Regions from separate parts of the Geodermatophilus sp. SYSU D00766 genome, predicted to be linked through region 4. Evidence: riboswitches for the same ligand, from Rfam matches in the RefSeq annotation. Region 4 holds a riboswitch; each other region holds the start of a gene.

Region 1 (7,362 bases), on a different contig from region 4:
TCGGCCGCGGCCGCGCCCTCGACCGCCGAGGAGGCCGCGCGGCTGGTCGAGGAGGCCGGCCGGCGGCTCACCGCGCTCGACGAGCAGGTGCACCAGGCCGAGCTGGCCGTCGCGGCCCAGCAGCAGGCCGCCACCGACGCCGACCGCACCGCCGACGACGCCGAGGCCACCCTGGCGACCTACGAGCCGGCGATCCGCGCCATCGCCCAGAGCGGCTACACCGGCACCACCCGGTCCCGCGTGGCCGCGTTCCTCGGCAGCGACTCCGCCGACGACCTCATCGCGCAGATGACCATGATCGACCTCATCGCCGACCACACCGACGGCGTCCTCACCGAGGTCGCCGCCGCGCAGGCCCGTGCCGCCGCGACCCGTGCCACGGCCGACGCGGCCGCCGCCGAGGCCACCACGGCGCTGCGGACGCTGGAGGAGCAGCAGGCGCAGGTGCAGGCGGAGGTCGACCGCTACGAGGCCGACTTCGAGCGGCTGACGGCTGCCGAGCAGGCGCGGGTCACCACGGCGCTGGCCGGCCCGGTCCTCGCCGCACCGCCGGCCGCCGTCGCCGCGGCCGGCGCCCCCGGCCCCGCCGCCGCGACCGCCGTCGAGACCGCCCTGGCCCAGCTCGGCGACCCCTACGTGTGGGGCTCCTCCGGTCCCGACGGGTTCGACTGCTCGGGGCTGACCCAGTACGCCTACGCCGCCGCCGGGATCTCGCTGCCGCACTCGAGCAAGGCGCAGTCGACGATGGGCACGCCGGTCTCGCGCGCCGAGCTGCTGCCCGGCGACATCGTGTACTTCTACTCGCCGGTCAGCCACGTCGGCATCTACATCGGCGACGGCCGCATGGTGCACGCCCGCACGTTCGGGCAGCCGGTCGCGGTGACCAGCGTCGACCAGGCCGGGTACCGCGGCGCCGTCCGCGTCGCCTGAGTCACGCGTGGGGCCGGCGGCCCTCGGCGAGCACCTGCACCAGCGCGGCGATCCGCTTCGCCCGGGTGGCCGGGGTCGCGGCGGTCTGCACCCGGTACAGGACGGCGTAGCGGTTCTGCCGGTCGAGCGCGTCGAAGGCCGCGCGCGCGGCGGGCGAGGCGTCCAGCGCGGCGGTGAGGTCGTCGGGCACGGTGGCGGTGGCCGGGCCGGCGTAGGCGCGGTCCCAGCGGCCGTCGGCCTGCGCCGCCGCCACCTGCGCCAGGCCCGCCGGGCGCATCCGCCCGGCCGCGGTGAGCTCGGCGACGGCGGCCACGTTCTTCTGCGACCACACGCTGCGCGGCCGGCGCGGGGTGACGCGGATGAGGTACCACTGCTCGTCGAAGCGGTTGGAGCGGCCGTCGATCCAGCCGAAGCACAGCACGGACTCGACCAGCTCGGCGTAGGTCAGCGACGGCACCCCGGCGCCCTTCTTGGCCAGCTTGACGTACAGGCCGGGCGCGGAGGCGTGCTCGGCCTCCAGCCACGCCTCGAAGGCGGCCTGATCGGGGAAGGCGAGCACCGGCAGGTCGGTCGGCACGGTCACGGCCGCCGATCCTGGCCGCCGTCCCGGGTGCCGTCCAGGGGCCGGTTGTGCTGGGGTGGGGCCGTGGCGGACAACTACATCGCAGAACTGGGGTTCGGGGCGCCGGCCATCGACGACGAGGCGTTCGTCGCGCCGACGGCGGTGGTGGTCGGCGCGGTCACGATGGGACCGCACTCGAGCATCTGGTACGGCGCGGTCGCGCGCGCCGACCACGAGGTGATCGAGATCGGCGAGGGCTCCAACGTCCAGGACGGCAGCACGCTGCACTCCGACCCCGGTTTCCCGCTGGTCATCGGCCGCGGTGTGACCGTGGGCCACCGGGTGGTGCTGCACGGCGCGCGCATCGACGACGACGTCCTGATCGGTATGGGCAGCGTCGTCATGAACGGCGCGCACATTGGCGCGGGCTCGATCGTGGCCGCCGGCGCCGTCGTCACCCAGGGCACCGAGGTGCCCGCCGGCTCCCTGGTGGCCGGTGTCCCGGCGACGGTGCGCCGGCAGGTCACCGACGACGACCTGACCCACATCCGGCTCAACGCGCAGAGCTACACCGAGCGGCTGCCCGCGGCGCGCAGGGTGCGCCCGGTGGTGCGCCGCCCGCTGCCCCCGGCCGGCCACATCCCGGGCGACGCCGCCGACTGAGGAAGGACCCCCTCGCCCCCCACCGCTCGCAGGCTCGCGGCGGGACCCTGCGAGGGGGCCGTTCCATCCGCTCGCGAGGGGCCGTTCCCTCACGTCACCAGGTGGGCGACGGCGGCGCGGATCTCGTCGAGGGACAGCGCCAGCGTCGCGTCACCGGCGCCCAGCTCGACGCGCAGCACGCCCGGGTCGCCGGTGGACGCCGCCGAGGGCCAGGTCCACAGCCCGCCCTCGGCGAGCTCCCGCGCGGCGGCGCCGAACGCCTCCGGCGTGGTCTCCAGCAGCAGGTGCAGCATCGGCGTCTGCGGCGGGTCGGGGACGACGCGCACGCCGGGCAGGTCGCGCACGCAGGCGGCCACCTCGCGCGCCCGCTCCAGGTAGCGCGGCATCAGCGGCAGCCGCTGCCGCAGGCAGGTCAGCGCCGACGCCGCGCCCGGCCACAGCCCGAACAGTGTCCCGCCCATGCGGTGCCGCCACTCTTGCACCTCGGCGACGACGTCGGCCGGCCCCGCCAGGCAGCACCCGGCGAGCGCGCCGAGGCCCTTGTAGAAGCTGACGTAGACGGTGTCGAACGGGGCGGCGACGTCGGCCGGCGGCAGGTCGTAGCCGGCCGTGGCCTCCCACAGCCGGGCGCCGTCGAGGTGGGCCACGGAGTGCACGTCGTGCGCCCACGCCGTCTGCTCGACGACGTCCTCCCACGGCGGCAGCTGCCCGCCGAGGTCGCGCTGGGGCAGCTCCACCACCAGCGCGGCCGGCGACTCGGCGACGGCGTCGAGGTCGGCGCGCAGCAGCAGCCGGTGCCGGTCGCCGACCGGGCGCGGCACCAGCCCGTGCAGCCGCTCGAGCGCGCCACCCTCGTGCTGGAACAGGTGGCAGTGGGGGTGGGCGACGACGGTGCGCCGCAGCGTGCGCCCGGCGTGCACCCGCAGCACGGCCTGCTGGGCCATCGTGCCGCTGGGCAGGTACACCGCCGCGGGCTTGCCCAGCAGGCCGGCCACCTCGGCCTCCAGCTCCGCGACGACGCCGCCGGCGCCGTAGCGGTCCACCGCGGTGTCGGCCGGGATCGTCGCCAGCAGCGCGCCGGCGCGCACCGGCCCGTGCCCGGACAGGGCGCGGTCGCAGGACGGGCGGAGGGCCTCGAGGTCGCTCACCCGCGCCAGTCTGCCCGGCCAGCTCTGCGCGAGATCGGCGGTCTCGTGGCGATCGGCCGCTGATGACCACGAGACCGCCGATCTCGCCGAGGAGGGGAGGGCCTCAGCCGCCCAGCAGCTCGCGCACCAGCGCGCCGACGGCGTCGGCCTCGATGAGGAACCCGTCGTGCCCGTACGGCGAGGAGATCACCCGCAGCGGCACCCCCAGCCCGTCGGCCACCCGCTGCTGCAGGTCCAGCGGGTAGAGCCGGTCGCTGTCCACCCCGGCGACGACGGCGCGCGCGGTCACCCGGGCCAGCGCCGCCTCCACCCCGCCCCGGCCGCGGCCGACGTCCCAGGTGTTCATCGCCTCGGTGAGCACCAGGTAGCTGCCGGCGTCGAAGCGGCGGGTGAGCTTGTCGGCGTGGTGCTCCAGGTAGGAGGCGACGGCGAACCGGCCGTCGTCCTGCACGGTCGCGCCGAAGCGCTCCTCCAGCTCCAGCGCGCTGCGGTAGGTCAGGTGCGCGATCCGCCGGGCGACGCCGAGCCCGGCGGCCGGGTCGGCGCGGATGGCGGCCTGCTGGGTGGTCTGCGTGCCCAGCTGGTCGGCGGTGACCGCGGCGCCCGAGGCGAGGAAGAACAGCCCGGCCACCCGGTCGGGCAGCGCCACCGCCCACTCCAGCGCCCGCATGCCGCCCATCGACCCGCCGACGACGGCCGCCCACCGGCGCACCCCCAGCGCGTCGGCCAGCGCCGCCTCGACCAGGACCTGGTCGCCGACCGTCACCTCGGGGAACCGCGACCCCCACGGGGAGCCGTCGGGCGCCGTCGACGACGGTCCGGTGGTCCCCTGGCACCCGCCGAGCACGTTGGCGCAGACGACGAAGAGCCGGTCGGTGTCCAGCGGCGCGCCCGGCCCGACCAGCGACGCCCACCAGCCGGGTGTCGGGTGGCCGGGCCCGGCGGGGCCGGTGACGTGGCTGTCGCCGGTGAGCGCGTGCTCGACCAGCACCGCGTTGCCGCCGTCGGGGGCGAGCGTCCCCCACGTCTCGTAGGCGACCCGGACGCCGGGCAGCACCCCACCGCGCTCGAGGCGGACCGGTCCGTCCAGGTCGAGGAACAGCCGGTCCCCGGCGGGGTCGCCGTCGCGCCACCCGCCGGTGCGCGGCGGGGTGCGGGACCCGGGGAGGTCCCGCACCCCCGTCACGTCAGGCTCCCTTGGCGGCGCGGAACCCGGCCTCGAGGTCGGCCAGGACGTCCTCGATCCCCTCCAGGCCGGCGGCCAGCCGCACCAGGCCCGGGGTGACGCCGGCGGTCAGCTGCTCGTCCGCGGTCAGCTGCGAGTGGGTCGTGGACGCCGGGTGGATGACCAGGCTGCGCACGTCGCCGATGTTGGCCACGTGGCTGTGCAGCTCCAGCCCCTCGACGAACCGCTTCCCGGCCTCGATGCCGCCGCGGATCTCGAACGCCAGCACCGCGCCGGCGCCCTTGGGCGCGTAGCGCTGCTGGGCGGCGTGCCACGGCGAGGACGGCAGGCCGGCGTAGTGCACCGCCTCCACCTCGTCGTGCGCCTCGAGGAACTCGGCCACCCGCTGGGCGTTGGCCACGTGCCGCTCCATGCGCAGCGACAGCGTCTCGATGCCCTGCACCACCAGCCAGGCGTTGAACGGGCTGATCGCCGGTCCGAGGTCGCGCAGCAGCTGCACCCGCGCCTTGAGCGCGTAGGCCGGCGCGCCGAGGTCGGCGTAGACGACGCCGTGGTAGGTGGGGTCCGGCGTGGTGAACCCGGGGAACTTCCCGGACGTCCAGTCGAACCCGCCGCCGTCGACGATGACGCCGGCGATCGCGGTGCCGTGCCCGCCGAGGTACTTGGTGGCCGAGTGCACGACGACGTCGGCACCGTGCTCGAGCGGGCGCACCAGGTACGGCGTGGCGATGGTGTTGTCGACGATCAGCGGCACGCCGTTGCGGTGCGCCACCTCGGCCACGGCGGCGATGTCCAGGACGTCGCCCTTCGGGTTGCCGATGGACTCGCCGTAGAACGCCTTGGTGTTCTCGCGGACCAGCGCCTGCCAGTTCTGCGGGTCGTCGGGCTCCTCGACGAAGGACACCTCGACGCCGAGCTTGGGCAGCGAGTGGTGCAGCAGGTTGTACGTGCCGCCGTAGAGCGAGGCGGAGGCGACGACGTGGCTGCCGGCCTCGGCGACGTTGAGCAGCGCGAGGGTCTCCGCGGCCTGGCCGCTGGCCACCGCGAGCGCCGCGACCCCGCCCTCGAGGGAGGCGACGCGCTGCTCGAGCGCGTCCTGCGTGGGGTTCATGATCCGCGTGTAGATGTTGCCCAGCTCCGCCAGCGCGAACAGGTCCGCGGCGTGCTGGGTGTCGCGGAACTGGTAGCTGGTGGTGGCGTAGATGGGCAGCGCCCGGGCCCCGGTGGTGGGGTCGGGGCTGGTCCCGGCGTGGATCTGCCGGGTCTCGAAGCTCCAGCTCTTCGGGTCGGTCACGCGCCGTCTCCTCTCGTCCCGGAGGACCTGCGGCGCACAGGTGCTCCGTCCTTGCCGGGCGGCGGGCGCCGCACGGCCGGCTCTTCCCCTGGGAGCACCTCAGACGGAGGAAGAGGTTGCCGGGCAGCCAGCCAGGTGCTTCGCGCTGCCTCTCGTGAGCCTGGTCCGACGATAGCCGAGGTCAGCGACTCCCGGTCCCGGGGTACGGGCGGGCCAGGGCCGCGCGGGCGTCCTCGTCGAGGCGGCGCACCAGCTCGGCGGCGGGGACGGCCTCGACGAGGGGGTGGGCCTGCCCGGCCCACAGGTTGTAGCCGCCGTCGTCGCCGGCCCGCCGGGCGGCGGCGCGCAGCGGCGCGGTCAGGTGGTGCACCTCGGGGTAGGCCGCCGGCGCGGCGGCGGAGTGCTCGGTGAGGAACCGGTTGACCAGCCCGCGGGCGCGCCGGCCGCTGAAGGCCCGGGTGAGCGCCGTCCGCCCGTGCGTGGTCAGCGCCGCGCGGTGCTCCGGGGTGGTCCCCGCCTCGGGGCAGCAGAGGAACGCGGTCCCCAGCTGCGCGGCCTCGGCGCCGGCGACGAGCACCGCGGCGACGGCGGCGCCGTCGGGGATGCCGCCGGCGGCGACCAGCGGCAGGTCCACGGCCCGGGCGACCAGCCGCAGCAGCGGCAGCAGCCCGTACTCGCCCTCGCCGTCGCGGTCGGCGAAGCTTCCGCGGTGCCCGCCGGCCTCGACGCCCTGCACGACCAGCGCGTCGGCGCCGACGTCGCGGGCGGCGACCGCCTCCTCCGGGGTGGTGACGGTCACGAGCACGGTGGCCCCGGCGTCGTGCAGCGCGGCGACCGCGTCGGCGGGGGGCAGGCCGAAGGTGGAGGAGACCACCGGCACCCGCTCCTCGGCGAGCAGGGCGACCTTGTCCTCCCAGGCGTCGTCGTCGGCTCGGGGCTCGCCCAGCCCGACGCCCCAGCGGCGGGCCTCGGCGTCGAGCTCGCGGGCGTAGCGGCCCACGGCGCCGGCGTCACCGGGCGGGCCGGGCACGAACACGTTGACGGCGAACCGCTGCTGGGTCCTCGCGCGGACGGCGTGGATCTCCTCGCGCACCGCCGCCGGCGTGCGGTAGCCGGCGGCCAGGCAGCCCAGCCCGCCCGCCTCGGACACGGCCGCGGCCAGGGCCGGGGTCGACGGCCCGCCGGCCATCGGGGCCTGCACGATCGGGCGGCGCAGCTCCAGGACCATGCCGGCCATCCTCCGCCCCGGCGGGGCCGGCCGGGCGCGGGTCAGCCCGGCGGGGAGACGGTCGTCGGCTCGGTGGCGGGGGCCGTCGGGGCCCGCGTGGTGGTCGGGACCGGCGGCTCCGACGGCGTCTCCCCGGGGGTGGTGGCCGGCGGCGTGGTCGGCGACGGGGCCGTGGTCGGCCCGGTCGTCGGCGGCTCGGCCGGCGGCGTCGTCGGGACGTCGGTCGTCGCGGGGGCCTCCGGAGCCGGCGGGGCGGTGGTGGCCGGCGGTGCGGGGGGCGGCGTGGTCACGGTCGTGGTGCCGGCCGGCGCGGTGCCGGCCGGGTCCGGGCGCACGTAGAGGTAGAGCAGC
Region 2 (7,362 bases), on a different contig from region 4:
CGAAGCCGGGGGCCTTGACGGCGACCGACTTGAACGTGCCGCGGATCTTGTTCACGACCAGGGTCGCGAGGGCCTCGCCCTCGACGTCCTCGGCGATGATGGCCAGCGGCTTGCCCGACTGCATGACCTTCTCCAGCAGCGGGAGCAGGTCCTTGACCGAGCTGATCTTGCTGTTGACGACGAGCACGTACGGGTCGTCGAGGACGGCCTCCATGCGCTCGGCGTCGGTGACGAAGTAGGGCGAGATGTAGCCCTTGTCGAAGCGCATGCCCTCGGTGAGCTCGAGCTCGAGGCCGAAGGTGTTGCTCTCCTCGACGGTGATGACGCCTTCCTTGCCGACCTTGTCCATCGCCTCGGCGATGAGCTCACCGATGGCGGTGTCGGCGGCGGAGATCGACGCGGTGGCGGCGATCTGCTCCTTGGTCTCGACGTCCTTGGCGGTCGAGAGGAGGTGCTCGGTGACCGAGGCGACGGCCTTCTCGATGCCCTTCTTCAGGGCCATCGGGTTGGCGCCGGCGGCGACGTTGCGCAGACCCTCGCGGACGAGCGCCTGGGCCAGCACGGTGGCGGTGGTGGTGCCGTCACCGGCGACGTCGTCGGTCTTCTTCGCGACCTCCTTGACCAGCTCGGCGCCGATCTTCTCCCAGGGGTCCTCGAGCTCGATCTCCTTGGCGATGCTCACACCGTCGTTGGTGATCGTGGGAGCGCCCCACTTCTTCTCGAGGACGACGTTGCGGCCCTTGGGGCCGAGCGTCACCTTGACGGCGTCGGCGAGGGTGTTCATGCCCCGCTCGAGGCCGCGGCGCGCCTCTTCCTCGAAGGCGATCATCTTGGCCATGTGGTGATGTCCTCCATGCATGGATCGCTGCACGGCCGGGACCGGCGCCCGCGACGGACGACACCGGCGCCGCGGACGCTCCTACGGCCCGCGCTCCGGTGCCTCACCGTTCCGACCTGATTGGCACTCGGCACTGTCGAGTGCCAATCCGAAGTCTGGCACTCGCCCCTGCCGAGTGCAAGAACGGGGGGTGGCGCCGGGCTGTTCCCGCGCCCGTCCCTCAGTCCTCGAAGCGGGCGAGGACCGCGGTGACCACGGCGCCGAGGAGGACCAGCGGCGCCAGCGGCAGCCAGCCGTAGCGCGACAGGCCGAGCAGGACGGCCCACGTCCAGCCGGCCTCCGGGTGCCCCTCGGAGGCGGTCAGCCCCACGGGACCGGCCCGGAGCCGGCGTGACCGCCGGCGAGCGTCAGCGCCACGGACACCGCGGCCAGCAGGACCAGGACGGCGGCGTTCGCGACCAGCACCGCCGGCGCCCGGCTGAGGGGTGCCGGTCTCCCGGGAACGGCGACGGCCCGGCCCCCGGGACGGGGACCGGGCCGCGGCTCGGTGCTGGGCAGCTCAGGCGACGCGCACGCCGTCGGCCTGGGGGCCCTTCTCGCCCTGGACGACCTCGAAGGTGACCCGCTGGCCCTCGTCGAGGCTCTTGTACCCGTCCATCTGGATGGCGGAGTAGTGGACGAAGACGTCCTGCCCGCCGTCGACGGCGATGAAGCCGAAGCCCTTCTCGGCGTTGAACCACTTCACGGTGCCCTGTGCCACGTGTGCTCCCACGTTCGTGCGTGCGGACGGTCCCCGTGATCCGGGGGCCGGGGTACAGCTCTCCCGCCCGTGGACACGTGCGTGGAACTGACGACCGCGCGAGACGGTACAACAGCGAGGTCGCCGCGGGGAGATCCTGGACACACGACCCGGCCACGATCCGGCGACGGGGTGACACCCGGCCGGATCGGCTCCCCGCAGACGGTACGCGTCAGCCGACGAGGCCCGCCGCCCGGGCCGACCGCAGCGACGGGTCGATCCGGTGGGTGGGGCCGACGACCGGCGTCAGCGGGTCGAGGGTCTTGAGGCCCTCGCCGGTGTTGAGGACGACGGTCTCCTGCGCCGGGTCCAGCCGCCCGTCCTCGGCCAGCTGCCGCAGGACGGCGACGGTGACGCCGCCGGCGGTCTCGGCGAAGACACCGGTGGTGCGGGCGAGGTCGCGGATGCCCTGCACGATCTGCTCGTCGCCGACCCGCCCGACCGCGCCGCCGGTGCGGCGGATCGCGTCGAGCGCGTACGGGCCGTCGGCGGGGTTGCCGATGTTCAGCGACTTCGCGATCCCGGTGGGCTTGACCGGCTTCACGACGTCCCAGCCGTTGTCGAACGCGGTGGCGATCGGGTCGCAGCCGGCCGACTGGGCGCCGAAGACCCGCCACGGGGTGTCCTCGACGATCCCGGCGGCCACGAGCTCGCGGAAGGCCTTGTCCACCTTGGTCAGCAGCGAGCCCGACGCCATCGGGATGACGACCTGGGCCGGGATCCGCCAGCCGAGCTGCTCGGCGATCTCGTACCCCATCGTCTTGGAGCCCTCGGCGTAGTAGGGCCGCACGTTCTGGTTGACGAAGGCGGTGTCCTCGAACTCGTCGGTCTCCGCGAGCTCGCTGGTCAGCCGGTTGACGTCGTCGTAGGAGCCGTCGACGGCGACCAGCGTCTGGCCGTAGACCGCCGACTGCACGACCTTGCCCGGCTCCAGGTCGGCGGGGATGAAGACGTAGGAGGGCAGGCCGGCGCGGGCGGCGTGCGCGGCGACGGAGTTGGCGAGGTTGCCGGTGGAGGCGGCCGCGATCTTCGTGTAGCCCAGGCCTCGGGCGGCCGTGGCGGCCAGCGACACCACGCGGTCCTTGAACGAGTGCGTGGGGTTGCCCGAGTCGTCCTTGACCCACAGGCCACCGGTGAGGCCGAGCTCCGCGGCGAGCCGGTCGGCGCGCACCAGCGGGGTGAGCCCGGGGTCGAGGGTGACCCGGTCGGCGGGGTCCTGACCGACGGGGAGCAGCGCCGCGTAGCGCCAGATGTTCTGCGGGCCGGCCTCGATCTGCTGGCGGGTGACCGCGCGCATGCGCTCGGGGTCGTAGTCGACCTCCAGCGGGCCGAAGCACTGCGCGCAGGCGTGCTCGGCGACCAGGCCGGACGTGGCGCCGCAGTTGCGACAGACCAGGCCGCGCGCAGGACTCGCGGGGACCCCGGTGGGGGGCGGGGCGGTCAGGGTCATGCGACGACTACCTCCTCATCTTCCCCGCGACGGGCCGTCGAGCCGCGCGGGACGGAATTGGCACCTTCCGCGCGCAGGTCGCGTGCGGCGGTTGCCGGGGCTTCACCGGGCCGTGTCCCTCTGCCCCTCTGGATGAGTGGAACGCCGCCGACTCTACCCACCCGGAGGACCCGGCCCGGCCGGCGGCACGGCCGGGCCGGCCCTCGACAGGACCCGGGTCACCGGCGCACCATGCGGACCCCCACCCACCCGCGAGGAGGGCCGTGCACCCCGGTCGCGGACACCGCAGCCCCTGGGCCGGGCCGGCCGTCGCGCTCGTCCTGGCCGTGACCGGCTGCGGGAGCGGGGACGCCGGGCCGGCCGCGGCGGCACCTCCTCCCGGCACGCCGGCGAGCAGCTCCGCCGCCCCGGCGCCCGGGCTGGCCGCCGTGGCCGGCGACCCCGGCGCCGGACTGCACGGGAGGCTGCTGCAGTACCGGCGCGACGTGCCCGCCCGGCGCCTGCAGGTGGAGCTCGTCGCCGGCAACGCCGGCCTCGTCGTCGAGGCGCTCGACCTGGTCGCCCCGGGTGTGCCGACGGCACCGGCCGACCCGCGGGGCGCCGAGCTGCGCCCCGGCGCCGGGCTGGCGCTGCCCGTGGTGGCCGCCGCGAGCGACTGCGCGACCGCACCCGGCGCGCCGCACGCGGTGGTGCGGCTGCGCGACGCCACCGGGGCGCAGCGGCAGGTCGACGTCCCCCTCGACGACGGCGGGCTCGTCGCCCGGCTGCACGAGGCCGACTGCGCGGAGCAGGAACTGGCGCGGCAGGTCCGCATCGAGGCGAGCGGCGTCCGGGAGGTCGACGGCGCCGAGGGCCCCGCGCTGGACCTGACCGTGCGGCTGACCCGGCTGGCCGGCAGCGACCCGCTGCGGGTGACCGGGGTCGGCTCGAACACCGTGTACGCGGTGGCGGCCACCGGCCCGCTGCCCACGCTGGACGACGAGCCCACCGTCGAGGTGGTGCTGCGCATGCGGCCCTCGCGGTGCGACGTCCACGCCCTCGGCGAGAGCTACCGCACCGGGCTGGTCGGGCTCGTGGTCGCCCTCGGGGACGCCGAGCCGCGCCCGGTGGTGGTCACCCCCGACCCGGAGGTCCGGCGCCGGCTGGAGACGTTCGCGGTGGAGACCTGCCGGGCCGGTACGGACTGACGACGGCGGCAGGTGAGGATGGGCGGGTGGCAGCGCGCATCGTCTACACCGACCTCGACGGCACGATGGTCGGCCCGCGGGGGTCGTTCTGGCACGGCGCCGACGGCTCCCCCACCGCCGAGCCCGCGGCCGCGCTGCTGGAGCTGCACACCGCCGGCGTCGAGCTGGTCATCGTCAGCGGGCGCACCGCCGACCAGGTCACCGAGGCCGGCCGGATCTTCGCCGCCGAGGGCGCCATCGCCGAGCTGGGCTCGCTGGTCACCTGGCGCGGCGGTCGCGAGCGGCACCAGCTCACCGGCGCGCTGCCCGCCGAGTACGCCGGCCGCACGCCGATGGACGTGATGGCCGGGCTCGGCGTCGTCGAGGCGCTGTGCGCCGCCCACCCCGGCCGGCTGGAGTGGCACGCGCCCTGGCACGCCACGCACGAGGGCGACGCGCTGCTGCGCGGCTACGTCGACCCGGTCGCCGTCGACACCTGGCTCGCCGAGCGCGGCCTGGGCTGGCTGACCCTGCACGACAACGGCGCCATCCCGGCCTCGGCGCGGCTCCGGCTGGCCCCGGAGGGGCAGCTGGCGCGGGTCTACCACCTCATGCCGCGCGGCATCTCCAAGGGCGCCGCCATCGCCTGGGACCTGCAGCGGCGCGGCCTCGACCCCGCCGACGCGGTGGCGGTCGGCGACAGCGTGAGCGACCTGGACATGGCGTCGGCCGTCGGCCGGCTGTGGATCACCGCCAACGGGGCCGAGGTCGACGGCATGGCGGCGCTCCTGTCCGCCGTCCCGAACGTGTCGGTGACCGACGGGGCGATGGGCGTCGGCTGGGCCCAGGCGGTGAGAGCGAGCCTGTGACACCGCGGTCCTCCCGGACCGCCGACGGTCAGCTCGTGACGTCGCGGCGGGAGAAGTGGCGGAAGCCCAGCGCGGTGAACACCGCGACGTAGACCAGCGACTGCACCACCCCGCGGAAGAGGTCCGAGGAGTCGACCGGCGTCTGCAGCAGGTCGGTCCACGCGAAGGACTCGGCGGTGGGGAACCAGTCGCGGACGGCCCCGAGCTGCTCGACCTGGTCGAGGATCGAGAAGACGATCGTGGTGAACACCGCGCCGCCGACGGCGGCCAGCGGCGCGTCGGTGACGGTGGACAGCCAGAACGCCAGCGAGCCGACCACGAGCAGGTGCACCGACAGGTAGCCGAGCATCCCGGCCAGCCGCAGCAGCCCCTCGCCCTGCGGGAGGCTCACCCCGATCGGCGTGCGGATGTCGCCGAACCCGAACGCGATGCCGCCGGCCACCACCGCGACCAGGGCGAGGGTGAGCAGCGCGGCCACCGCGAGCACCAGCGCGGCCAGCCACTTCTGCCGGAGCAGCCGCATCCGCGGGACCGGGGTGGCCAGCGTGTAGCGCAGCGACCCCCACTGCGCCTCGCTCGCGACGGTGTCGCCGAAGAACAGCGCGTAGACCACGACGAGGAAGAACCCCGTCGTCGCGAACAGCACGAACAGCGTGAAGTTCAGCCCGCTGGAGGTGGCGACGTCGACCAGGTTGATCCGGCTGTTCTCCTGCGCGTCCTCGCTCGCGCCCAGCTGCAGCGCGGCGATGAGCACCAGCGGCAGCGCCACCATGAGCGCGAACACGCCGAGGGTGCGCCGCCGCTTGAACTGCCGGCGCAGCTCCACCGGCAGCCGCAGCGTGCGCTCGGGGCGGTAGCCGGCGACGGCGCCGGTGGGCTGGACGTGCTCGGTCGCGGTCACGACTCCCCCACGAGTGCCAGGAACGCGTCCTCCAGGCGGCGGCGCGGCGTGAACTGGTCGACGGCGACGTCGGCGGCCACCAGCGCCTGCAGCGCGGCCGCGCGGGAGGTCTGCGACCCCAGCTCGGCGACCAGGCCGTCGTCGGTGCGCTCGACGGTGACGCCCGGCAGCCCGGCCAGGACGGCGGCCGCGCGGTCGGCGTCGGCCGGGTCGGTCAGCCCCACCAGCACCGCGCCGCCGGCGCCGACGATCTCCTCGACCGTGCCCTGCGCGATCTTCTGCCCCTTGGCCATGACGACGACGTGGGTGCAGGTCTGCTCGATCTCGCTGAGCAGGTGGCTGGAGACGATGACCGTGCGGCCCGTGGCGGCGTAGGAGCGCAGCACCTCCCGCATGGCGTGGATCTGCGGCGGGTCGAGCCCGTTGGTCGGCTCGTCGAGGACCAGCAGGTCGGGCAGGCCCAGCATCGCCTGGGCGATGGCGACCCGCTGCCGCATGCCCTGGCTGTAGCGGCGGACCGGGCGGTCGATGGCGGCGCCGAGGCCGGCGACCTCGATCGCCTCGTCCATGTGCGCGTCCTCGACCGGCCGGCCGGTGGCTGCCCAGTACAGGGTGAGGTTGTCGCGTCCGGACAGGTGCGGCATGAGGCCGGTGCCCTCGACGAAGGAGCCCAGCCGCGACAGCACCGGGGCACCGGGCCCGGCGGCGTGGCCGAAGACGCTGATCCGCCCCTGCGTCGGGCGGATCAGGCCCATGAGCATCCGCAGCGACGTCGTCTTGCCCGCGCCGTTGGGCCCGAGCAGGCCCAGCACCTGGCCGCGGCGGACCTCGAAGGACAGGTCGCGGACGGCCACGAAGCCGTCCTTGTAGGCCTTGGTCACGCCCTCGAAGCGCAGCGGCACGTCCTCGCCGTCGGGCTCGACGGCCGAGGTGACCCGGCGGCGCCGGCGTCCCCACAGCACCGCGGCCGCCCAGCCGAGCAGCCCGAGGGCGACGACCGAGCCGAGCAGCCACCACCAGCGCGAGGTGCCGCCGTCGGCCTGCGCCTGCCCCGCCACGGAGGGGACGGCGAGCACGCTGCCGCCGTCGCCGGCACCGGTCAGGGACACCGAGTAGACCCCCGCCTCGGCCGGCAGCGCGAAGGCCTGGTCGGTGGAGGAGACGACGACGCGCATCGTGTGGCCGGCCTCGAACCGGTGCACGATCCCCGGCAGCGTGACGGCGACCTCGGTGGGCGCGGCGGGGTCGGCCGACAGGCCGGTCAGCGACAGGGGCGCGACCAGTCCGCCGGGCAGCGTCTGGGCGCCGTCGGGGCCGACGTCGTAGAGCTTGGCGAACA
Region 3 (7,362 bases), on a different contig from region 4:
CCGTCGACGGCGGTCCGCCGGACGCCGTCGAGGTAGGCCCGCGCGTCCGCGGCCGGCGCGATCCCGACGAAGACCTCCTCGGCCGTCTCCGCGGTGACCTCGAGCCGGGCGGTGCCCAGGGCCGAGCCGACCGGCAGCCAGTCGGGGCCGGCCCGCAGGTCGATCCGGTCGCTGACCAGGGCGGCACCGGGCGACGTGAAGCGCTCCTCGGGGCTGGTGACGAAGCCGCCGGAGCGGTGCGCGTCGGCCCACAGCAGCACTCCCCCCGCGGCCCCCAGGGCCAGGCCGGGCAGCAGGAGCAGCACGCCGAGGACGAGCGCGGCCGCCCGTCCGGCACGGCTGGCCCGGCCGGGCGGGGTCCACGTGGGCTGTCGGACGTCGGTCACGGGGCACCTCCAGGGGGAAGGGCGTCGCGCTCCCGCGGCGCCGCGGTGCCCGAGCGTGGCGCCGCCGCGCTGCCCGCCACGAGCCCCGCGCGGGTCCCGTGCGGTCCCGCGGGAGTGGTCCGCGGCGCGCGGCGGGCGCCCCGGTGGGGGACCGCGGCTCCCTCGCGCGAGGGAGGCGGACGGCCCGCACGGGTCTCCCCCGGGCCGCCCGCCGGCGGGACGATGGGAGGTGTCGCCGTCCACCTCCCCCGCGCCCGGGACCGGCGCCGTGAGCCGCACGGACGCGGCGCTCGCCGGCGTCCTGGTCCTCGCCACGGTCACCGTCACCCTCGCGGTGCCGGCGGGCCCGCCCTACCGGCCGGTGGACGCCGCGGCCGTCGCGCTGGCCGCGGCCGGGCCGCTGACCCTGCTGTGGCGGCAGGCCGCGCCGCTCGCGTCGCTCGTCGCCGCCGACACGGTCGTGGTGGTCAACGCGGCGGCCGGGTACGCCATCGGCTACCTGCCCTGGCCGGCCTGGATCGCGCTGTTCACCTGCTTCGCCGTCGGCGGGCGGCGGCTGCGCCTGGCGGCCGGCGCGGTCGCCGTCCTGGGCGCCGCCGGGTACGTGACCCTGGACCGCGTCGACTCCCTCGCCGCCCTGCCCGACATCGGGATGACCTCGCTGGTCGCCGTGGTCGCCGGCGAGCTCAGCCGGCGGCGCGCCCTGGCGGCGGCCGCCGGCGCCCGGGAGGCGGCGGAGAGCCGGGCGCAGGCGCTCGCGGCCGAGCGGCTGCTGCTGCAGGAGCGCGGCCGGCTGGCCCGCGAGCTGCACGACTCCCTCGGGCACACGGTGAACGTCATGGTGATGCAGGCCGGGGTGGGACGGCGGGTGTTCGACGACAACCCGGCCTTCGCCCGCGAGGCGCTGGGGTCCGTCGAGTCCGCCGGGCGCTCCGCGCTCGACGAGCTCGACCGGCTGCTGCGCGTGCTGCAGCCGCTGGAGCGCCGGGCGGGGGCGGGACCGTTCGCCCCGACCGTGGCCGACCTGGAGGAGCTCGCCGACCGGATCCGGGCGACCGGCCGCCCGGTCGAGCTGCACACCGACGGCGGGCCGCTGTCCGCGGGCGCCGCGCGGGCGCTGTACCGGATCGTGCAGGAGGCCCTCACCAACGCCGTCCGGCACACCCCCTCCGGCCCGATCCGGGTGGAGGTCTCGCGGGTGGCCGACCGGGTGCTGCTCGACGTCACCAACGAGGGGCGCGACCTGCCCGACCCGGTCCCGGGACGCGGGCTGGTCAACATGCGCGAGCGGGCCCGGCTCGAGGGCGGCGAGCTGGAGGCCGGTCCGGTGGAGGGCGGGTTCCGCGTGCACGCGGTGCTGCCGGCCGGGACGGGGGTGCCGGCGTGATCCGCGTGCTGCTGGCCGACGACGACCGGCTGGTGCGCAGCGGCCTGCGCGCGCTCCTCGACGCCGAGGACGACCTGACCGTCGTCGGGGAGGCGGCCGACGGCCGGGAGGCGGTCGACCGCGCCCGGGCGCTGCGGCCCGACGTGGTGCTCATGGACGTCCGGATGCCCCGGGTCGACGGCGTCGCCGCGACGCGGGAGATCGTGTCCTGGCCGCGCCGCCCGCGGGTCCTCGTGCTCACCACCTTCGACCTGGACGAGGTCGTCGACGACGCGCTCGACGCCGGGGCGGACGGCTTCCTGCTCAAGCGCGCGACCCCGGAGCAGCTCGTCGACGGCATCCGCACGGTGTACGCCGGGGACGCGCTCGTCGCCCCGGCGGTGACCCGCCGGCTGCTGGCCGTGCACGCCGCCCGCCGGCCCGCCGACCCCGAACGGCTGCGGGCGGCCGCCGCGCTCACCGAGCGCGAGGTGGAGGTGCTGCGCGCGATGGCCGAGGGGCTGTCCAACGCCGAGATCGCCGCCCGGGTGTGGCTCTCGCCCGAGACGGTGAAGACCCACGTCAAGGCCGTCCTCGGCAAGCTCGGCGTGCGCGACCGCACGCAGGCGGTGGTGTGGGCCTACCGGACCGGCTTCGTCGGCCCGGGGACCGACTGAGCCGGGACCGCGCGCGGCTCGCCTCCGCCACTCCGGATCCCTGGAGGGACCGCCGCCGGCTGACGGAGACCCGGGCGGGGTCTGCACCCCGTTCCGTCACCATCCCGACCGGCTCGGTAGGATCGCCCCCGACCATCCAGAGCGGCCGAGAGACCTGGCTCGACGACGTCGCAGCAACCCCCCGCCCCGTGCGGACGAGGGTGCCACCGCCAGGATCGATGGAGGACCGATGACCCACGCCCAGCTCACCTGGGCTCGCCGGCACGTGGACCTGTGCCGGACCGCCACCGCCCTGTGTCGGCGCTGACGCCGCGAGTCCGCTCCCGCTAGCTGAGGGGCACGACCCCGGCGCGGCACGTGCCGCCTCGGCGGCCTCCCGCGACGCCTCGAGCACCCCGCCCCGGCGGTGACCCGGCTCTCCCGCGCGCGGGGCCGTTCCCTGGTGTCGTCGACCGCGCCCGGGACCGCCGTGCGGGCCGGCCCCGATCCGCAGGGATCCCGGCCGATCCGTCCTGCCTCCCGCACCGACCCTGCGGCGTCCGGCCGTCGCGACCGGACGCCTGCGCCGAGCCCCGGCGCCCCTCCCCCGCACCCGTCCCGAGGACCCAGCCTGTGATCGAACTGAACGACGTCCGCAAGGTGTTCCCTGCCCGGGGACGGATGGGCGAGGTCGTCGCCGTCGACGGGGTGAGCCTGCGCGTGGCGGCCGGTGAGTTCGCCGGCGTCGTCGGCCCGAGCGGCTCGGGCAAGAGCACGCTGGTGCGCCTGGTCAACCTGCTCGAGCGCCCGACGGCGGGATCGGTGAGCGTGGACGGGCGGGTGCTCACCGACCTCCCGGACGACGGGGTCCGCGAGGCCCGCCGCTCCATCGGCATGGTGTTCCAGCACTTCGAGCTCCTGGACTCCCGGACGGCCGCGGGCAACGTGGAGCACCCCCTCGAGCTCGCCGGCGTCGGCCGGGCCGAGCGACGCCGCCGCGCCACCGAGCTGCTGGACCTGGTCGGGCTCGGGGAGCGCGCCGGTGCCCGCCCGGCGCAGCTGTCCGGCGGGCAGAAGCAGCGCGTGGCCATCGCCCGGGCGCTCGCAGGCCGTCCCCGGGTCCTGCTGTGCGACGAGGCCACCTCCGCCCTGGACCAGGCGAGCACGAGCAGCGTGCTGGAGCTCCTGCGGCGGGTGCGCGCCGAGCTGGGCCTGACCGTGCTGTTGATCACCCACGAGATGGCCGTGGTCAAGGCCGTCTGCGACAGCGCCGTCCTGCTCGACCGGGGACGCGTCGTCGACGGCGGCCGGCTGACCGACGTCCTGACCCGCGAGCACTCCCCGCTGGGTGACGCCCTGCTGCCCGCCCCGGTCGCCGACGCCGGCGCCGGGCACGGCGGGGCCCTCGTCCGCGTGACCGTCACCGACCGCACGCCAGAGACCGCCGTGCTGCAGGCCCTCGTCGGGGAGCTGGGGCTGGCGGTGGAGGTCGCCGGCGGCTCGGTCGAGACGGTCGCCGGAGGGCGCTACGGCCGGCTGCTGCTGCGCGTCACCGGGGACGGCGGCACCGAGGGCATGGACCGGCTCGACGCCGCCCTGCACCGGATGCGGTCCGACGGCGTGCTCGTCGAGCGGCTGCACGCCGGTGCGGCCGCCACGGCCGGAGCGGGGCGATGAGCGACTGGAGCCGGGTCTGGCCGCAGCTGCTCGAGGCCACCGGCGAGACCCTGTACATGGTCGGCGCCGCCGCGGTGCTCACGGTGCTGCTCGGCGTCCCCCTGGGCGTCCTGCTCACCGTCACCGCCCCGAGCGGGCTGGCCCCGCGGGGAGCGCTGAACCGGTCCCTCGGCCTGGTCGTCAACCTGGGCCGCGCGCTGCCGTTCATCATCCTGCTGGTGCTGGTCGCCCCGGTGACGCGGGGCATCGTCGGGACGACGATCGGCTCGACGGCCGCGATCGTGCCGCTGACCATCGGCGCCGTCCCGTTCCTCGCCCGCCTGGTGGAGACCAGCCTGCGGGAGGTCGCCTCCGGGAAGGTCGAGGCGGCGCTGTCGATGGGCGCGCGCCGTCGGGACGTGGTCCGCACCGTGCTGCTGCCGGAGGCCCGCCCCTCGCTCGTCGCCGGGGTCACCGTCACCGTCGTCGCGCTGATCAGCTACTCCGCGATGGCCGGAGCCGTCGGCGGCGGCGGGCTCGGCGACTTCGCCATCCGCTTCGGCTACCAGCAGTTCCGCACCGACATCACGCTGGTCACCGTCGCCCTGCTGCTCGTCGTCGTGCAGGGCCTGCAGTGGGCCGGTGACCGGTGGGCCCGCAGCCTCGCCCACGTCTGACCCCCTCGCCGGCGGCCGTCCGGCCGCCGGCCCCCACCGCACCACCCCGAAGGAGAACCACCACCATGCGCTCCCGCTCCACCCTGCTCCTGGCCGCCACCGCCGCCACCACCCTGCTCACCGGGTGCGGCGGTGGGGACGCCGAGCTGTCGGCGGCCGACGAGCCGCTGCGGGTCGGCGCCTCCCCGGTCCCGCACGCCGAGATCCTGCGCTTCATCGACGAGAACCTGGCCGAGGACGCCGGGCTGGACCTCGAGATCGTCGAGTTCACCGACTACGTGCAGCCCAACGTCGCCCTCGACGACGGCTCGCTGGACGCCAACTACTTCCAGACCATCCCCTACCTGGAGGAGCAGGAGACCAGCGGCGGCTACGACTTCACCCCGCTGGACCCGGTGCACATCGAGCCCCTGGGCATCTACTCCCAGTCGCTGACCGACCTCGCCGCGCTCCCCGACAGCGCCACCGTGGCGATCCCGAACGACCCGACCAACGCCGCCCGCGCGCTGCGGCTGCTCGAGGCCAACGACCTGATCACCCTGGCCGACACCGGTGACGCCGCCCCGACGTCCCTGGACGTCCAGGACAACCCCAAGGACCTGCAGATCTCCGAGGTCGAGGCCGCGCAGGTGCCCCGGTCCCTCGCGGACGTCGACATCGCGGTGATCAACGGCAACTACGCCATCGAGGCCGACCTGGTCCCCGCCGAGGACGCCCTCGCGCTGGAGGAGGCCGAGGACAACCCCAACGCCAACCTGGTCGTCGTCCGCACCGGCGACGAGGACGACGAGCGGATCCAGGAGCTGGAGGAGCTCATCCACTCCGACGAGGTGCGCCAGTTCATCGACGACACCTACGAGGGCGCCGTCATCCCCGCGTTCTGAGCTCCCGGCAGCCGGAAGCCGGCCGGCCTCCGGCGCTGTCGCGCCGGCCTCCGTCAGGGACCGCATCCGGGGCTCTGGTGAGTAGCGAGGGGACCGGCCGAATCACCGCTCGCGCTGTTCGACTTCGTGTGTTCCCGCAGATCCCAGCGTTCTGCACGGGAACGTGCACCCCCGCTCCGGTTCGTTTCCCGACCTCGCTCCTCAGCGGGTCCGGATACGAGTGCGATCTCGGCTCGCCCTTCGGACAGCGCCGATCTCGATTGCGGTTGGGGCGGTCGACCCCGACCTCGACGACCCCACCGGGCTGCAGCAGCCCGGTGGGGGTCCGGGCGTAGCCGACCGCGGACGGGGTGCCGGTGGCCAGCAGGTCACCGGGGCGCAGGGCGAGGGTGCGGGAGAACAGCGCGAGGGTGTCCCCGACGGTGGAGGCCATCTCGGTCCGGGTGCGTCCCGACTTCCCCGTCTACGAGGCCGCCGACAGCGACGACGCCACCGGACTCGCCGCCGGGTCTGACCCGCCTGGGAGCGCTCGTGCCCGTGCCCATCAGCTGAGAGCCGTCACCGCACGAGCACTGACGGGCCCCTTCTCACTGCGGAGGTCGGGCCCGTCAGTGGGTCAGCGAGCGGTCTCGTCGGCCCTCGCCGGCGCAGCCTGGCGAGGCGAGGGGATGCCGGCTGCGGTCGGTGGGATGTTGGGGTTGTGCCGGAAGACGTTCTCCGGGTCCCACACGGACTTGAGTTCGGTGAGGCGGCGGTACTTGCTCTCCCCGTAGGAGGCGCGCACGCGCCGCTCGTCGGTGTCGGCCTCGAAGTTGAGGTACGTCCCGTCGTCTGGGGCGTAGGGGCGCAAGGCGTTCCAGAGGTCACGGACCCAGGCGCGGTCGACCTCGTAGGTCTGGTCGTCGGCAGCGAGAGCCAGGATGGCCAGCGCCCAGTGCGGACGTCGTGGACTACCCCAGGCCGTCGCGTCATCGGAGATCTCGCTGTACCTGCCGGCGAGCGGGAACATGGGCACGTAGGAGAGCGGCGAGCGCATGCGCGGGAGCTGCTCCAGGATGACTTCGAGGGCATCATCGCCCAGGTCATCCAGGTTCAGCCCCTTGTCGTAGGCACGGATACCCCACGGATTCGCGTTGTCCAGCATCTGCTGGAGTGCCACGTACGGAATTGGCGTGACCAACTCGAACTGCGGGTTGCGCTCGCGCAGCGGCCGGATGGCGGCGGCGTGCTCCTCGCCGCTCCCCCAGCCGGCGACCATGACCGCGACCCCCCTCTCACCGCGGAGCTGCTCGGGGACAAACGCCTCCGGCGGCGCGGACATCCCGACCACGGCTCCGCTGAGCCCGGCGGGGAGGTCGAACAGGTACTCGCGGGCGAAGCGGAGGGGCTCGAGGGCGTCGTCTGGCCGCCAGAAGAACATGCCGACGTGCGCGAGCGGGTTGACCTCGTGCAGGCCGAACACGAGCTCGGTCACGATCCCGAAGTTCGTGCCGGCACCGCGCAGCGCCCAGAACAGCTCCGGTTCCGCGTCCTCGGAGGCGGTCACCGTCCGCCCGTCGGCGGTGACCAGCGTGGCGGCCACCAGGTTGTCGCAGGCCAGCCCCAGCCGGGACGTCAACCAGCCCAGCCCGCCGCTGAGCGTGAGGCCTGAGACCCCCGTGTGACTGACCGTGCCACCGGTGACAGCCAGGCCGTGCGGCGCGGTGGCTCCGTCGACGGCGCCCCACGTCGCACCAC
Region 4 (7,362 bases):
GGCGCAGTACGCCGCCCAGCACGCGGCCGAGCCTGCGGTGCGCACGCTGGCGCGCTCCATCGCCGACACGCAGAGCGCCGAGGTGACGACGATGGTCGACATGCTCACCGCGCGGGGCGGGACGCCGCTGCCGGCGCCCTGAGTCCCGCCGTCGGGACGGGCGGGGGCGGCTGGTAACTTCTCCCCTGCCCCGAGCCCCCGTAGCTCAGGGGATAGAGCACCGCCCTCCGGAGGCGGGTGCGCAGGTTCGAATCCTGCCGGGGGCACGTCGTACGGCCCGGACGGTCCTCCGTCCGGGCCGTTCTCGTCCTGGTCCAGGTGGTCGGGTGCCGCGGCCGGGCGCCGTCAGGAGGCGATCTCCACCGCGGCCTCCGCCGGGGCGAGCACCTGCCAGAGCGCACGCGCGAGCGCGTCGTTCTGCCGGAAGAACGGGGCATTGGTGCCCGGCCGGGCGAAGGCCGCCACCTGCGCACCGGAGGTCCAGAAGCCGGCGGCGAAGACCCGGGGGTTCGGGACGCCGGCGGCGTCGACCAGGCGCTGGGTGACGTCGACGTGCAGCCGGCCCCCGCTGCCGCGGCCCGCCGCCTCGCCACGCCGCAGCAGGCCGCTGACCAGCGGGTCCGGCGTGGTGGCGACGTCGGGGGCGGGCAGCCGCGCCTCGACCAGGGCGCGGGCCTCGGTGACGGCCGCCACGCTGGCCGACCGGGCGCGGAACAGGCCGGTGGCGGCGTCGAGGTCGATCCGCACGTCGGCGCCGAGGAAGCGCACGACGCCGGCCTCGGAGAGCGCCAGCAGCTCCTCCAGCCGCGGCGCCGGCGGGCCGCTGGCCAGGTAGCTGAAGAGGTTCATCCACCAGCCGGCCACGTCCTCGGCCTCCGACCGCGGGGTGAGCCGGCCGGTTGCGGCCAGGGTGACCACGGTGCCGTGGCAGAACAGCAGCGCGGTGAACACCGCGGCGTCCGGGCTGTACGCCGGGTCCGCGGCGCGGGCGAGGTCGGCGCGGACGTGAGCCCGCTCCCACTGCTGCAGCTCCTCGCCGTCGGCGAACCGCCGGCCGGCCAGCGGCCGGTTGCGCGCGGGCAGGTCGAAGCGGTCCGCCGGGTCGGGGACGGCCCGCTCGACCAGCGCGTCCACGCCGCTCGGGTCGGCGGCGAAGCGCTCGGCGAACTGGTCCCACGCCATCCGCGTCCGCTCCGGGTGGGCGCGGAACAGCTCGGTGTAGTGCGCCCAGGCGAGCTCGCGCTCGATGACCGGGGCGAGGTCCGCGCGCAGGTCCAGCCGGCCCGGGCCGAACGCCTCCTCGATCGCCGCCGGGGTGAAGAAGCGCAGGGGGACCGGCGGGCCCGGCCAGACGTAGCCGAGCTTCGACCGGTAGGGCACCCCGCGGCGGGACCCGACGTGCAGCACCGGCTCCTGCCCGGAGGCCAGGTAGCGCAGCCGGCCGTCGTCGCCGCGCTCGAACCGGCCGCCCCGGCCGCTGGTGAGCAGCACGACGAGGTCGACGAACGCCAGCCCGGCGCCGCGCACGAGCACGTCCTCGCCGGGCCGCAGGACCGACAGGTCCAGGTCGGCGGTGTAGCCGGGCGGCACGTAGGTGAGCCCGCGGGCGGCGGCCCAGCGCTCGGTGGCCCGCTCGGCGGCGGAGGGGTCCGCGTCGAGGTGGCCCTGGGCCAGCAGGACCGCGTCGGCGGCGAGCACCCGCCCGTCGGCGAGCACGACGTCGGCGCCGTCGGGCCGGGGCCGCACGTCGACCGCCCGCTGCCGGTGGCGGTGCACCGCGACCTCCGGGGCGCCGGCGGCCACGACCTGCTCGAGGACCCAGCCCAGGTAGGCGTTGACCAGCGGCCGGGACGGGAACGACGTCGGGGCGAGCCGCCGCGCCTCGGCGCCGACCGGATCGGCCTCGGGCAGCGCCCGGCCGACGCGCTCGACCCACTGCCACAGGGTGGTCCCCTCCCCCACCGGGCCGTCGACGACGACCGAGCGGTCGGGCAGCACGGTGACGTCGGCGACGAGGGAGTTGGCCCACAGCAGGCGCGGCTGCTCGGCCCGCCAGACGCGGCCGCCGCCGGGCGGGTGGGGGTCGACCAGGTGGACCTCGAGGGGGCGGCCGCCGCGCAGCCCGGCCGCGTTGGCGACCAGGCGCTCGAGGACACCGACGGCGGTGGGGCCGGCGCCGACGACGCAGAGGACGGCGGGGCGGGGAGGCGGGAGGGGCATCGGAGGAGGGCTCCAGGCCGGGACGACGCGGACAGGGCGGTCGGTCAGCGGGCCCGGCAGAGGGCGCTGCAGGTGCGGCGCAGGTCGATGTGCCGGCGTCGCGACAGGGCCGGTCGGCGCACGTGTCCCCTCCTCTCCTCCTCCTGGGTCAACAGACGGCCGGTCGCCGTGCTTCCCCGGGTCACCGCGGGTCCCCGCAGCCGGCGCCGCGGCCGAGGGCGGCGGCGTCCGCGAGGCGGCGCGGGTCGTCGGCCGGCTGCCAACGGCCGTCGCGGCGCGCGTAGGCCACCCGCGGCCCGGCGGCCAGGAACGCCTCGAGGGCGGCCGGCAGGCGGTCGACGTCGGCAGCGCTGGTGCCCACGCCCACGCTGGCCCGCAGCGCCCCCTCGGGCACGCCCAGCCGGGCGAGCAGCGGGTGGGCGCAGAACCGGCCGTCGCGCACCCCGATGCCGTGCTCGGCCGACAGGTACGCCGCGACCAGGCCCGGGTCGGCGCCGGCCACGGTGAAGGACACGACGCCGGTCGGGTCGGCCGAGTCGGCCCAGATCCGCAGCACGCGCACGCCCGGCAGCGCGGTCAGGCCGTCGACCAGCCGCTCGCGCAGCGCCCGCTCGTGCCGCTCCAGCGCCCCGGCCGGCAGCGCGGCCAGGGTCCGGCACGCCTCGGCCAGCGCCACGGCGCCCAGCACGTTCGGCGAGCCGCCCTCGTGCCGGTGCGGCGCGGGGGCCCACGCGACGTCGTCGACCGTGACGTCGTGCACCGCCCCGCCCCCGGCGAGGTGGGCGGGCGCGGCGTCGAGCCAGTCGCGGCGGCCGACCAGCGCGCCGGTGCCGAACGGGGCGTAGAGCTTGTGGCCGGAGAAGGCCACCCAGTCCGCGCCGGTGGCGGCGAGGGAGAACCGGCGGTGCGGGACCAGCTGGGCGCCGTCGACGGCGACGCGGGTGCCCGCGGCGTGCGCGAGGGCGACCACCTCGTCGAGCGGCAGGGCCTCCCCGGTCACGTTGGACGCGCCGGTGACCGCCAGCAGCACGTGGCGCCCGCGGGCGAGCTCGTCGCCCAGGGCGCGCAGGGTCGCGGTGACCGTGGCCTGCACGGGCAGCACGGTGGCCGGGCCGCGGCGCTGCCAGGGCAGCAGGTCGGCGTGGTGCTCGCAGTCGAGGACGAGCACCGAGGCGCCCGCCGGCACCGCGCCGGCCAGCAGGTTGAGCGCGTCGGTGGTGTGCCGGGTGAGCACGCAGACGTCGTCGGCCCGGGCGCCGACGAAGCCGGCCACGACGGCGCGGGCGGCCTCGTACACGGCGGTGGAGACCTGGGAGAGCCAGCCGGCGCCGCGGTGGACGCTGGCGTAGCGCGGCAGCACCTCGGCCACCCGGTCGGCGACGGCCGGGAGCGCCCGGGTGCTGGCCGCGGTGTCCAGGTCGGCGTAGGGGACGCTGCCGCCGGTCACCAGCGGCACCGGGGTGCCGGCGCCGACGAGCGGCAGCAGGGGCGCCTCCCCCGCGGGCGCGGTGCGGCAGGGTCGGTCGAGGACGGCGCTGGTCATGCGGCACTCCTGGCGGGCCGGGACCCGGAGCGGGTCCGCGCTTGCGGACTGCCGGGCGGCAGCCGCCTGGTCGTCACCCGGGGCACCCCATCGCGGAGGAGGGTTGCCGGCCAGCGAGCCGGGGCTTCGCGCTGGCACTCGTGACCGCGTCCGAGGATGCCAGGCGGCCCGATACCCGTCAAACCCGATCGGCTTGGTGTAGTTCACTGGGCGGCATGGGCACGATCGCCGTCGTCGGCAACCCCAAGCCCCGTTCCCGCACCCGGGCCGCGGCCGAGCTGGTGGTCGAGCGGCTCACCGGCACCCCGCCCGACGTCGTCGTCGACGTCATCGACCTCGGGCCGGGCCTGCTCGGCTGGGGGGACCCGGCGGTCGGCGGGGCGGTCGAGGCGCTGAAGGCCGCCGAGGTCGCCGTCGTCGCCAGCCCGACCTACAAGGCCACCTACACCGGGCTGCTCAAGCTCTTCCTCGACCAGGTCGGCACCGGCGAGCTCGCCGGCGTGGTCGCCGTCCCGCTGATGCTCGGCGGCGGCCCGACCCACGCCCTGGCGCCGGAGCTGCTGCTCAAGCCCGTGCTCGTCGAGCTCGGGGCGACCGCGCCGACCCGGGGCCTGTACCTGGTGGAGAAGAGCTGGGACGACCCGGCGGCGCTGGCGCCGTGGCTGGCCACCGCCGCGCCGCAGGTCGCCGCCGCGCGGCGGGGCTGAGCCGTGGAGGTGCACTGGTTCCTGCCCAGCCGCGGCGACGGCCGGGACGTCGGCCCGGCGACCACCGACCGGGGGCACAACGCGGGGGCGCTGCGCCGGAGGCCGACGCTCCCGTACCTGGCGGCGGTCGCCCAGGCGGCCGAGCAGAGCGGGTTCACCGCGGTGCTCACCCCGACCGGCTCGGGCTGCGAGGACGCCTGGGTGCTGTGCTCGGCGCTGCTGCCGCTCACCTCGCGGCTGGAGTTCCTCGTCGCCTTCCGCCCCGGCTTCGTGCTCCCCACCCTGGCGGCCCAGCAGGCGGCCACCTTCCAGCGGCTGTCCGGCGGCCGGCTGCGGCTCAACGTGGTGACCGGGGGCGACCCGGTCGAGCAGCGGGCCTACGGCGACTTCCTCGGCCACGACGAGCGCTACGAGCGCACCGGTGAGTTCCTCGAGGTGCTCCGCCGCTGCCTGGCCGGGGAGCGGTTCGACCTGGCCGGGCGGCACGTGCGGGTGGAGGGCGCCGGCCTCACCCGGCCCCCGGACGTCGTCCCCCCGGTGTACCTCGGCGGTGCGTCACCGGCCGCCGAGGAGGTGACCGCCCGATGGGTCGACCGCTACCTGCTGTGGGGCGAGCCGCCGGCCATGGCCGCCCCGCGCATCGAGCGGGTCCGGGAGCAGGCCGCACGACACGGGCGCACGCTGCGGTTCGGCGTGCGCCTGCACGTGGTCAGCCGCGACACCCCCGAGCAGGCCTGGGCCGAGGCCGACCGGATGCTCGCCGGGATGCCGCGATCGGCGATCGCGGCCACCCAGGAGCGCTTCGCCCGGATGGACTCGGTCGGCCAGGCGCGGATGACCTCCCTGCACGGCGGCCGGGCCGGCGACGGCGCCCGCTCCCTGGAGGTGGCGCCCAACCTGTGGGCCGGCATCGGCCTGGTGCGGGAAGGCGCGGCCACCGCACTGGTGGGCAGCCACGAGCAGGTCGCCGAGCGGCTCGCCGAGTACGCCGCCCTCGGCCTCGACGAGTTCGTCCTGTCCGGCTACCCGCACCTGGAGGAGGCGTGGCGGGTCGGCGAGGAGCTGCTGCCCCTCCTCGCCGCCCGCTAGGCCTGTCCCAGCGGCGCGAGGCCGAGGTGCTCGCGCAGCGTCGTCCCCTCGTAGTCGGCGCGGAAGACGCCCCGCTCCTGCAGCAGCGGGACGACCGAGTCGACGAAGGGGTCCAGCCCGCCGGGCACCAGGTGCGGCACGAGGATGAACCCGTCGGCCGCGTCGGACTGCACGAGGTCGTCGATCTGCTCGGCCACCGTCTGCGCACTGCCGATGAACGACTGCCGGCTCTGCACCTCGGTCATCAGCTCGCGGATCGAGTAGCCCTTCTCCGCGGCGAGCTCGCGCCACTGCCGCGCGGTGGCCAGCGGGTCGCGGTACATGCGCACCTGAGCCCGCCCCTGCGCGACGTGGGTCTCCCCCACCAGCGGGTCGACGTCGGGCAGCGGGCCGTCGGGGTCGAGGGCGGACAGGTCGCGGTTCCACACCTGCTCGAGGAACCGCAGCGCCGTCTGCCCGGACACCTGCTGGCGGCGGATCTCGTGGGCCAGCTCCGCGGCCTCGGCATCGGTGTCCCCGACGACGAAGGTGGCCGCCGGGAGGATGAGCAGCTGGTCCGGCGTGCGCCCGTACCTCCCCAGCCGGCCCTTGACGTCGCGGTAGAACGCCTGGCCGGCCTCCTTGGCACCGTGCCGGCTGAAGATCGCGTCGGCCGACGACGCGGCGAACTCCCGGCCCTCCTCGGAGTCCCCCGCCTGGAAGACCACCGGCCGGCCCTGCGGGCTGCGCGGGACGGAGAACTGCCCGGCGATGTCGAAGTGCGCGTCGGAGTGCGCGAACGCGCCCGGGTGCGGGTCGCGCAGGAAGACGCCGGACTCCCTGTCGGCCACGATCTCGTCGCCGCGCCAGGAGTCGAACAGCTCCCACGTCGTCTGCAGGAACGTGCGGGCCCGGTCGTAGCGCTGGTCCTGCGGCAGGAACCCGCCGCGGCGGAAGTTCTCGCCGGTGAAGGCGTCCCACGACGTGACGACGTTCCAGGCGGCGCGCCCGCCGGTGAGGTGGTCGAGGCTGGCGAACTGGCGGGCCACCTCGACGGGCTCGTTGAACGTCGAGTTGATGGTCCCGGTCAGGCCCAGCCGCTCGGTGACCGCGCCGAGGGCGGCCAGCACGGTGAACGTGTCCGGCCGGCCGACGACGTCGAGGTCGTAGATGGACCCGTTCTGCTCGCGCAGCCGCAGCCCCTCGGCGAGGAAGAGGAAGTCGAACTTCCCCCGCTCGGCGGTCTGCGCGAAGTGGACGAACGAGCTGAACTCGATCTGGCTGCCCGATGCCGGGTCACTCCACACGGTGGTGTTGTTGACGCCCGGGAAGTGCGCGGCGAGGTGCACCTGCTTGGTCACGGTCGTTCCCCTCAGGCGACGGTGGCGTAGCGGTTGGTGGGCCGCGGCAGGCCGAGCAGCCCACGCAGCGTCGTCGCCCCCGTGCCGGTCGGGTAGGCGGTCCGGAAGGCACCGCGGCGCTGCAGCTCGGGCACCAGGCCGCGGGTGATCGCGGTGAGGTCGTGCGGCAGCGCGCCCGGACGCAGCCGGGCGCCGGTGAGCCCCGCGGCAGCCCACTCCTGCAGCAGGTCGGCCAGCTCCGCCGGCGTGCCGGTGACGACCAGCGCGTCGCTGCGGTACTCCGCGCCCGCCCGCTCGTCGAGGCGCTCCTTGCGCGCCCGGGCGGCGGCCGCGTCGTCGTCGAGGAAGACGACGACGTCGCCGAGCACGTGCACCCGCTCCCCGGCGCGGCCCGCGGCCGCCTGCGCCCGGCGCACCTCGGCCACGATTCCTCGGGCGTCGTCGGCGTCCCGCGGCGTGACGA

The links. Region 4 has a riboswitch for S-adenosylmethionine ahead of ACI8AD_RS13040 (aminotransferase class V-fold PLP-dependent enzyme). Riboswitches for the same ligand answer to the same signal wherever they lie in the genome.
Region 1: it holds a riboswitch for S-adenosylmethionine, as region 4 does, so the genes downstream of both, ACI8AD_RS07410 (bifunctional o-acetylhomoserine/o-acetylserine sulfhydrylase) here and ACI8AD_RS13040 (aminotransferase class V-fold PLP-dependent enzyme) in region 4, are expected to answer to the same signal.
Region 2: it holds a riboswitch for S-adenosylmethionine, as region 4 does, so the genes downstream of both, thrC (threonine synthase) here and ACI8AD_RS13040 (aminotransferase class V-fold PLP-dependent enzyme) in region 4, are expected to answer to the same signal.
Region 3: it holds a riboswitch for S-adenosylmethionine, as region 4 does, so the genes downstream of both, ACI8AD_RS15310 (putative leader peptide) here and ACI8AD_RS13040 (aminotransferase class V-fold PLP-dependent enzyme) in region 4, are expected to answer to the same signal.

Annotation. Positions count from the first base shown of each region.
Region 1 covers NZ_JBJGYI010000006.1:39,939-47,300, forward strand. Annotated here, with positions in the region: gene ACI8AD_RS07385 (C40 family peptidase) at 1-930, shown strand, start outside; gene ACI8AD_RS07390 (YdeI/OmpD-associated family protein) at 932-1,513, opposite strand; gene ACI8AD_RS07395 (gamma carbonic anhydrase family protein) at 1,577-2,155, shown strand; gene ACI8AD_RS07400 (threonine aldolase family protein) at 2,245-3,303, opposite strand; gene metX (homoserine O-acetyltransferase MetX) at 3,407-4,489, opposite strand; gene ACI8AD_RS07410 (bifunctional o-acetylhomoserine/o-acetylserine sulfhydrylase) at 4,491-5,783, opposite strand; SAM riboswitch class IV at 5,826-5,943, opposite strand; gene ACI8AD_RS07415 (NAD(P)H-dependent flavin oxidoreductase) at 5,965-7,011, opposite strand; gene ACI8AD_RS07420 (hypothetical protein) at 7,053-7,362, opposite strand, start outside.
Region 2 covers NZ_JBJGYI010000048.1:17,797-25,158, reverse strand. Annotated here, with positions in the region: gene groL (chaperonin GroEL) at 1-838, opposite strand, end outside; gene ACI8AD_RS22660 (hypothetical protein) at 1,059-1,208, opposite strand; gene ACI8AD_RS22655 (cold-shock protein) at 1,398-1,598, opposite strand; gene thrC (threonine synthase) at 1,810-3,087, opposite strand; SAM riboswitch class I at 3,100-3,226, opposite strand; gene ACI8AD_RS22645 (hypothetical protein) at 3,351-4,274, shown strand; gene ACI8AD_RS22640 (HAD family hydrolase) at 4,301-5,122, shown strand; gene ACI8AD_RS22635 (ABC transporter permease) at 5,151-6,023, opposite strand; gene ACI8AD_RS22630 (alpha/beta fold hydrolase) at 6,020-7,362, opposite strand, start outside.
Region 3 covers NZ_JBJGYI010000020.1:34,627-41,988, forward strand. Annotated here, with positions in the region: gene ACI8AD_RS15295 (hypothetical protein) at 1-386, opposite strand, end outside; gene ACI8AD_RS15300 (sensor histidine kinase) at 655-1,773, shown strand; gene ACI8AD_RS15305 (response regulator) at 1,770-2,429, shown strand; SAM riboswitch class I at 2,559-2,654, shown strand; gene ACI8AD_RS15310 (putative leader peptide) at 2,659-2,736, shown strand; gene ACI8AD_RS15315 (methionine ABC transporter ATP-binding protein) at 3,042-4,085, shown strand; gene ACI8AD_RS15320 (methionine ABC transporter permease) at 4,082-4,741, shown strand; gene ACI8AD_RS15325 (MetQ/NlpA family ABC transporter substrate-binding protein) at 4,807-5,625, shown strand; gene ACI8AD_RS15330 (fumarylacetoacetate hydrolase family protein) at 5,609-6,058, opposite strand; gene ACI8AD_RS15335 (FAD-binding oxidoreductase) at 6,242-7,362, opposite strand, start outside.
Region 4 covers NZ_JBJGYI010000015.1:31,474-38,835, reverse strand. Annotated here, with positions in the region: gene ACI8AD_RS13055 (DUF305 domain-containing protein) at 1-142, shown strand, start outside; tRNA gene ACI8AD_RS13050 (tRNA-Arg) at 195-266, shown strand; gene ACI8AD_RS13045 (FAD/NAD(P)-binding protein) at 346-2,220, opposite strand; gene ACI8AD_RS13040 (aminotransferase class V-fold PLP-dependent enzyme) at 2,402-3,763, opposite strand; SAM riboswitch class IV at 3,796-3,909, opposite strand; gene ACI8AD_RS13035 (NADPH-dependent FMN reductase) at 3,979-4,470, shown strand; gene ACI8AD_RS13030 (LLM class flavin-dependent oxidoreductase) at 4,474-5,559, shown strand; gene ACI8AD_RS13025 (NtaA/DmoA family FMN-dependent monooxygenase) at 5,556-6,899, opposite strand; gene ACI8AD_RS13020 (LLM class flavin-dependent oxidoreductase) at 6,911-7,362, opposite strand, start outside.